4 regions of the Lysinibacillus sp. UBA5994 genome follow, and region 4 is predicted to be linked to each of the others. Evidence: riboswitches for the same ligand, from Rfam matches in the RefSeq annotation. Region 4 holds a riboswitch; each other region holds the start of a gene.
The links. A riboswitch is a leader RNA that binds a small molecule or an ion and turns the genes downstream of it on or off. The one in region 4 is predicted to bind thiamine pyrophosphate.
Positions count from the first base shown of each region.

Region 1: another riboswitch for thiamine pyrophosphate. It lies ahead of thiC (phosphomethylpyrimidine synthase ThiC); the one in region 4 lies ahead of thiW (energy coupling factor transporter S component ThiW).
Region 2: another riboswitch for thiamine pyrophosphate. It lies ahead of thiM (hydroxyethylthiazole kinase); the one in region 4 lies ahead of thiW (energy coupling factor transporter S component ThiW).
Region 3: another riboswitch for thiamine pyrophosphate. It lies ahead of thiT (energy-coupled thiamine transporter ThiT); the one in region 4 lies ahead of thiW (energy coupling factor transporter S component ThiW).

Region 1 covers NZ_DJAU01000051.1:15,031-17,235, forward strand. The annotation lists gene thiC (phosphomethylpyrimidine synthase ThiC) at 1-1,026, opposite strand, end outside; TPP riboswitch at 1,167-1,281, opposite strand; gene B3D98_RS15550 (AEC family transporter) at 1,342-2,205, opposite strand, start outside.
Region 2 covers NZ_DJAU01000045.1:10,702-12,906, reverse strand. The annotation lists gene mbcS (acyl-CoA synthetase MbcS) at 1-830, opposite strand, end outside; TPP riboswitch at 1,021-1,118, shown strand; gene thiM (hydroxyethylthiazole kinase) at 1,202-1,969, shown strand; gene thiD (bifunctional hydroxymethylpyrimidine kinase/phosphomethylpyrimidine kinase) at 1,957-2,205, shown strand, end outside.
Region 3 covers NZ_DJAU01000035.1:31,619-33,823, reverse strand. The annotation lists gene B3D98_RS12035 (AAA family ATPase) at 1-90, shown strand, start outside; gene B3D98_RS12030 (hypothetical protein) at 131-253, opposite strand; gene B3D98_RS12025 (DUF4870 domain-containing protein) at 309-632, opposite strand; TPP riboswitch at 758-865, shown strand; gene thiT (energy-coupled thiamine transporter ThiT) at 1,000-1,560, shown strand; gene map (type I methionyl aminopeptidase) at 1,723-2,205, shown strand, end outside.
Region 4 covers NZ_DJAU01000022.1:111,002-113,206, forward strand. The annotation lists gene B3D98_RS06350 (VWA domain-containing protein) at 1-418, shown strand, start outside; gene thiW (energy coupling factor transporter S component ThiW) at 573-1,073, opposite strand; TPP riboswitch at 1,168-1,275, opposite strand; gene B3D98_RS06360 (MFS transporter) at 1,342-2,205, opposite strand, start outside.

The DNA of each region.
Region 1 (2,205 bases), on a different contig from region 4:
AATTTCACAAATTTCCTCAAAATGTGTATACAGGAAATTCTCTTGATGATGATATAAACACCACTGTGCCATGATAGAGCCACCTCGAGATACAATACCTGTCACACGATTTGCTGTTAGTGGTACATAGCGTAAAAGGACACCTGCATGAATGGTGAAGTAATCCACACCCTGCTCAGCTTGTTCAATGAGAGTATCACGATAAACCTCCCACGTTAAATCCTCTGCTACACCATTTACCTTTTCTAAAGCCTGATAAATTGGCACTGTTCCCACTGGCACTGCAGCATTTCGAATAATCCATTCTCTAGTTGTATGAATATGTTTACCAGTCGATAAATCCATAATATTATCTGCGCCCCATCGAGTTGCCCAGGTCATTTTCTCAACTTCTTCTGCAATGGAAGAAGATACAGCAGAATTCCCGATATTCGCATTGATCTTTACATGAAAATTACGCCCAATAATCATTGGCTCTGCCTCAGGGTGATTAATATTAGAAGGCATTATAGCACGCCCAGCTGCAATTTCTGAACGTACAAATTCAGGATCCATATTTTCACGAATCGCTACAAACTCCATTTCAGGCGTTATAATTCCCTTTCGTGCATAGTGAAGCTGTGTCACATTTTTACCTTTTTTAGCACGCAAAGGCTTTCTCGCCAACTCAGGGAAGACATTTTCTTGAATACGCGGGTCATCAACATGACGAAAGCCATTATCCTCCGGTTTAATAGAGCGTCCCTCATATGCTTCTACATCCCCTCGCTCTTGAATCCATGCATTTCGTAAGGCAGGTAAACCTTTCGTAATATCTACTTGGTAGGCTGGATCTGTATAGGGCCCACTCGTATCATATACTCGAATAGGAGCATTTTCTTCATTTCCAAAACTGCCTGTTGTCGGACTTAATGCAATTTCTCGCATAGGTACTAGAATATCTGGGCGTGTTCCTTCCACATATACTTTTTTGCTTCCTTCAAAGCTGGACATAATGGTAATATTCTTTTCACTAATTACTGACATGAGCTACTTCTCTCCCTTAAATTTATTTTGATATAAGGACCGATTCTAGCTCACCCCAACAATCCAAAAAATAAAGGCCGAATCCAAAATAATTATTTGGATCCGGCCACGAATGTAAAGGTCTATTGATTGCATACTCTGCAATAGCTTCTTAACTTTCCCACGCTGGTATGAGCCAGATCAGGTCCAAAGGGTCAAGAAACTTCGTAGCGTTTCCCTCTCAGCCTGACTCATCAGACTCCCCTAGTTAATACTATTTAGTTTGATGCTAGTGTAGCAGATAATACTAAGAGATGGAAGTTATTTTTTATCTTACTAGGTAAATAATACTTCTGCAAAATAGATCACAATGGTTACAGTTATACAGCTTACAATGGTTGAAAATAAAACAGCTTGCGCGGCTGTTGCTGATTCTACATCATATTCCAATGCTAGACTAGAACTATTGCGGGATGTTGGAAAGGCACTAGCTATAAACAGTGATTGTGCGACGACTCCATCTAATCCCAATATATAAATAATGGCCAATGCAACAGATGGTCCAATAATTAGTCGCGTAAAACAGCTGATAAAGACGGTTTTATTAAACATTGATTTCATCTCTAGTTGTGATAATTGCGCACCTAAAGTAATTAGGGCCACAGCAATAAATCCATCTGCCACATGTTCTACTGGTATTTTGATAAACTGTGGAATACCGATATCAAAATAATTCATAGCGACACCTATAATCAGCGCATGAATAATAGGCATTTTAAAGAAATCCTTGATGATTGTCATACCTGACTTTGTAGAAGAAATTAAATTGTATAAACCATATGTATACGTAGTCATATTTTGAAAGATTACGAGCATGACCTGAATGGCTACTCCAATAGGTTGCGTGGCAAATATCATTTGAGCCACTGGAATACCGTAATTACCCGAGTTAATGAGCACAACACTATTTTTAAAGACAGCTGCCTCTGTTCTAGCTAAACCTAACCCTTTTGCCATAAAGTGACTGAGTATCATTTGACTACCGATAAAGAGTACAATAAATAATCCGACCTCTCCCAGTACAGTTAATTCCACATGTGTTTCATATAAATTTACAAAAACAGCTGCTGGCATAAAGCAATATGTAATAAGCTGAGACAATGCTTTTAAATTAAAGCGAAATTTCTTTTGTAGTATAGC
Region 2 (2,205 bases), on a different contig from region 4:
GCCATAAAACGATATTCAGTTGGTGTACAGCATAGTACATTGATTTTGAATCTCTCAAGCAATGCTAAATAAGAAGCTGCTTCAAATTTACCTTTGTAGACAAATGCAGTAGCACCACTGCCTAAAGTAGCTAGAAATGGACTCCAAATCCATTTTTGCCACCCTGGTGCTGCAGTCGCCCAAACAATATCATTTTCTTGTACACCCAACCAATGTGGTGCTGTTGTTCGTAAATGAGCATAGCCCCAACTATGCGTATGCACTGCTGCTTTTGGATTTCCTGTTGTTCCGCTTGTATAGGCTAAAAATGCATTGTCTGTGCTTTTTGTTGGGATAGGATTTATGTAGGTTGTAGGTTGATTATTCATTTTTTCAAGTATGTTCTGCCAAGGTTCATGTGCATTCCCTATGACAAATTGCAGTATGTCTTGTAAATTTCCTACTTTATCGAACTGTTCAATATAGGGTTCAAATGCAATAACTGCTTTAGCATTTGCATGATGAATTCGATACTCAATATCCTTTGTTCTTAACATCTCAGAACTTGGAATAATAGTTAAACCCGCTTTCAATGCAGCAATATACACAATATATGCTTCAACCGAACGTGGTACCATTACTAAAATGACATCACCTTTCTTTAAACCTTGCTTGGTGAATACATGTGCTGCTTGATTCGCTTTTTCCAATAAATGTGCATATGTAATACATTGGATGTCTTGGTTTTCTTCACAAATGATTAAAGCATTTTTGGCTGCATCCTGAGCATATTTTTCAATTTCCTCTACTATGTTATACCATTCTGGTGCAACTAAATCTTGTCTTTTCATGGCAATTGCCCCCTTTTGTTATGACACATTATAAAACTCTTTTTTCAGCATTTTCAATGGTTTGTGCTTAATTTCGGTAAAGTCATGACAACTATCATACCCTCCTATATGGCATCGGTCACATTTTATCTATAGGAAAACTTGCTATTGAATACATATGAAAAGTATGGTACATTTTGGTCAACTAAAAGCAAGATTGCAGGGGGACTCGTAAGAGTTGAGAAGGTAAAACCTGACCCTTTGAACCTGTTAGTTAATACTGACGTAGGGAGCAATAAACATCGTTTTCAGATGAAAGGCTCTTTTCGTGCATTTTTACACAAAAAGAGCCTTTTTTGCATGCTTACGTCCATCCCTAAAGGAGGACTACAATGATTTTTCAAACAATTCGTCAACAGCAACCACTTATCCATTGTATTACCAATTATGTAGTGGCAAATTTTCAAGCAAATGGTTTATTAGCGATAGGTGCTTCACCAGTAATGGCCGATGACTACCAAGAGGTAGAGGAGATGGTGGCCATTGCTCAAGCATTATTAATTAATATTGGAACACTTAATGATCGCACAAAAAGTGCCATGTTATTAGCAGGTGAAAAAGCCAATAAACTTGGTATTCCTGTTATTTTAGATCCTGTCGGAGTTGGAGCCACAACTTATCGTAAGGAAACCGTAAGATACTTACTGGAAAACATACACTTTGCCGTGATTCGCTGTAATCTCGGCGAGCTAGCAGCAATAGTTGGTGTAAATTGGCAACAAAAAGGTGTCGATAGTGGTCATGGCACTATCGCTATGGAATTAGAAGCCACATCATTGGCTCAACGCTATCAATGCATTGTTATTGTCACAGGAGAACGCGATTTTATAACTGATGGCAAGCATAGCCAATGGATCGCTGGTGGTCATCCACAAATGACGGAAGTAACGGGTACAGGTTGTTTACTTAGCGCAATTTGTGGCGCAGCCTATAGTGTAAGCCATAATCCTTACCAACAATTAACGGAAACACTTACTTACTATAAAAAAGCAGGTGTACTGGCATCCGCATTTACTGCAGACATTGGTGATTTTCAAATAGCCTTACTCAATGCTATACATCGCTTATCAAAGGATGGTGCAGCTTCATGCATATTGTAACAACAATCGCTGGCTCAGATAGTGGTGGTGGCGCGGGTATACAGGCTGATTTAAAAACATTTCAGGAATTAGAAGTGTTTGGTACTTCTGTTATTACTGCTCTAACTGCTCAAAATACTTTGGGTGTAACAGGTGTTTACCCTATTGACGTTTCCTTTATAAAAAAACAATTCGAGGCCTTAGTAGAAGATTTTCCAATCGCTGCGATTAAAACAGGAATGCTTTATTCCTCAGAA
Region 3 (2,205 bases), on a different contig from region 4:
GTGCCTGAATTGAAATCTGCGATGCCAGCAGTTTTACATGTGGAAAAAACATTAAATGGCCATAGTCAAACCCATTTTGAAGTGAAATAAAACGAAGGCGTATTTCCTCTAAAAGGAATACGCCTCCGTTTTATTTTTTTCGAGTTGTGGTTGTAGGCGTTGTGCCCTTTTTTGCAGCCATTACTTTTTTTACGATAGGAATAACAATAGGTGCTAACTTAACGGCAGTTTTTACAACGTTTGATACTTTCATCCCAAAACAGCTCCTTTTACAATTACTACTACCTGTTTCACTTAAAAATAAAACATTAACGGATAACACGAACAGCCTGAATTATATTCCAAATCACAATACCTAGTGAGACGAGAGCATAGATGGCGAATGAAACAAACCAAATAATCATCACTGTATTATTACTGGAGGTTGGATCTAAACTAAATGTGGAAAAAACAAAGACAATAAAGAACAGGATGCCAAAAACAAAAGGAACTAAATGAGAGACAAGTGCACGAATCGAATGTTTTTTTACATCACTATCTTTAGTCACGAAATATACAATTAATGGAACGATAAAAGGGGCGAAGAAAATACTAAGATAACTAAAGGCAGCTAAAATTTTTTGATTCTCCATAGTTGTACCTCCTTTTTAAATATTTACGCATGAAAAACAGCAAAGTTTCAAAAAAATGATGTATGGAAGGTTGTAATCCTTCAATCCTTTGCGTACAATGAGAGTGTTCAAATAAATTCAGATGTAACGACCACAAGGGGAGCTGATGATGTCAGCTGAGACTGGGCACGTAATGCCTTGACTCTTCGAACCTGTAAGTTAACGCTTGCGTAGGGATGTGGATAGAAACCGACACTTGTACGATGTGAGGCTCTGTCCTGACATCGTTTTTTCGTCCGTAAAGGAAAAAAGGTGTCAGAAAGAGACATATCAGCGCTTTTCTATTCCTGCTCTTGTATCCTACATCGGAACAAAGGAGAGAATATGTATGGACAAAAAAAGACTATTAATGCTAGTGGAGATTGCGATTTTTGCAGCGATAGGTCTCGTACTGGATCAGGTTTCCTTTAAAGTATGGGCACAAGGCGGCTCAGTTAGTCTTGTTATGGTACCGATTATGTTAATAGCATTTCGCTGGGGCTTAGTAGCTGGTCTTACTACGGGACTACTTGTGGGTGTTATGCAAACAATGTTTGGTTCTTATATCGTGCACTGGCTACAAGGATTACTAGATTATGGTGTTGCTTTTACTGTTGTAGGATTAGCGGCGGTTGTACGTGGACCAGTGTTAGACGCTGCTAAACATATGAACAAAACAAAAATGGCACTTTATATAATCATAGGTACCGTTTTCGCAGGCTTCTTACGATACACAGCACATACAATCGCTGGTGCTGTATTTTTTGCCGAATATGCGGGTGACCAGAATGCATGGATCTATTCCATCATCTACAATGGTACATATATGCTACCAGCAACCATTTTAACGGCTGTCGTTGGTGTTCTTTTATTCACAGCCGCTCCCCAATTAATGCAAAGAAAATTTTAACGCTAGTCCCTTCACATGAGTGGAGGGACTTTTTTGTCGTGAATAACTCTTTTAGCACTTTGCAAAGTAGGAAAGCATACAATATTTAAAGCGTTTATCGTTATACGCATAAAAAGTTATGTTATATTAAAGAATAGATATTAGATGAAAGGGACGTTATACATGATTGTAAAAACGCAAGAAGAGATTGAAGCTTTTAAAAAAATAGGACGCATTTGTGCTGAAATTCGCGAAGCAATGAAAGCTGCCACAAAACCAGGTGTTACAACACTTGAGCTTGATGAAATTGCTGGTCGCATGTTTGCAGAGGCTGGCGCTATTTCAGGACCAAAGGGAGAATATGATTTTCCAGGGTATACATGTATTAGCGTCAATGAAGAAGTAGCACATGGTATTCCAGGAAAGCGTGTTATTCAAGAGGGAGATATCGTAAATATTGATGTTTCAGGCTCTTTAAATGGCTATTTTGCTGACACAGGTATTTCATTTGTTGTGGGTGATGGCTATGAGGACAAAGAAAAGCTTTGCCGTGTTGCTAAAAGTGCCTTTGATCGAGCAATGACAAAGGTAAAGGCTGGATCTAAATTAAATCAAATTGGTAAAGCTGTTGAACGCGAGGCAAATGCTAATGGGTTAACTGTTATT
Region 4 (2,205 bases):
ATCTCAAGTTCGAGCTGTAGTACAAGCTGAACCTGGATTAATTTTCTTCCGTATAGCAGATGAAAAGCAGGCCATTTATCAGGCAGGGCTAAGTGTTCCTTATAGTGCTGAATACGAACTACTCCCTGTAAATAACCAACTGATAGAAGAGTTAACTCAACGAACAGGAGGCACTGTTTTAAAGGAACCACAAGATGTCTTCCGTGACTTTACGACAAAAGGAGCAGATCGGCAAAATATTGCCACATGGCTACTCTTAGCAAGTATGCTTCTTTTCTTTATTGATATTACGATAAGACGTTTTGGTTGGAATTTCCTAACGAATGCGAAGAAAAAAGAGCCGCTGGTTGAGGAAAAAACTATACCAGAAGACACGAATGTAGCACAGTTGTTAAAAGGCATGAAAAAACGATCTTAAAATAGAGGAAGCAGTGCAAATTCGAATAGTTTTGCACTGCTTTTTATATTCCTTGAAATAGAGAGTTATCCCCTTTGTAAAGAGGGTAAATGAGAAGAAAAGCGATCCAAATTGGACTACCCCAGCTCAATGAATGCTCATAATTCAATCTCTCTCAATAAAGAGAAGAATTAAACCTCTTTACTAGCTCTGTTTTACGCAAGCTACTTGCAACCATTACACCTAAAATAGCACCGATCGTACTTGATGTTAAAAAGGCTGGTAGGAAGAAGAATGCTGCTACAGATGTTCCCATGAATAATTTTGCATAAGGGACGGCAATAAGTGAAGCCAGAATGCCCGTTCCGATAACTTCTCCGATACCAGCTAACCACATTTTATTGCTATATTTATAGGCAAGGGCAGCACAGAACGCACCGATGATACTACCAGGGATAGCTAGTAGAGAGCCTGTTCCAGTAAGGATACGAATGATGGCAGTGACAAAGGCAACTATAACTGTTGGTACGGGTCCAAGTATAATGGCTCCTATCACATTAATAGCATGCTGAACTGGGTAAGCACGTGCGATTCCTGTTGGGATGGATACGAAAGTAGAGCCTGCAACAGCAACGGCTACTAATAAAGCCATGACTGTTAATTTACGAATTGACATAAAGTTCACTCCTTTTGGTAAAGTTCGTGAGGAAAAATAAAAAGGCCACCCCCTTTAAACAATAGGAAGCGGCCTTGCGTGTATATAGTGACAACAGCAAGTAGCGCCACTTCCCTCCGCTAGTGTGAACTAGATCAGGTTCAAAGGGTCCGTATATTACCATATACGTCTCAGCCTTTAAAAGACTCCCCTAGTGGTTAAAATCATTCAATTTTGTGAATCAACAATAATGTAACATACTGCTAAAAATAGTCAATGATTTTTCAGACTATTTTGTATCGGGATGCATTAAATGAGGTGCTTTTTTCACTGTCCAGATGAGCGCAAGGAAGAAACAGGCTAATAATATGATAGAACCGAAAATATATGGGCTATTCATATTCCAGTCAAATAATAAACCTGCCAAAGCGGGTCCAATCATATTTCCGAGGCTCATATAGGCATTATTCAAGCCCGCAGCAAATCCCTGCTCTTTCTCTGCAAGCTTTGAGATGAGTGTATTAACAGCTGGACGAATTAATGTCGTTGCTGTAGAGAAAATTGTTGCTACAACTAAAATAAGGGCAAAGCCAGAAACAAATAATATTAAGAAAATAGCAACGGATGCAATAAATAAATTTACTAGTACTACTTTCATTTCACCATAACGATTGAACAGTGGTGTAATAATAAACATTTGTACTACTACTCCAAAAGCACCACCAACAACTAATATAATCGCTATATCTACAGGTGTGTAATTAAACTTTTCTGTCACAAATAATGACAATGTCGTTTGGAAATTTGCAATTCCAAACGAGAACACCAGCATAATTATGAGCATAACAAAATAAGGCATATGTATGGAACGAGCCATTTGCTTCGCCAGATTGTCTTGCTTTTGTTTCTGTTGAGCAGTGTTTGGTTTGGTAGAAGGTAATAAAAAGTAAGATAAAATAGATGCTACAATGGCTGCAGCTCCAGCTGTGAAAAATGGGAAATGTAAGCTTACCTTTGCTAAAAAGCCACCAATACCTGGTCCAATCATAAAGCCAAGAGACATAGCGGCACCCAACATCCCCATACCTTTCCCACGTTCTTCATAGGTTGTGACGTCAGCGACAAAAGCCATAATAGGAGGTGCAACAAATGC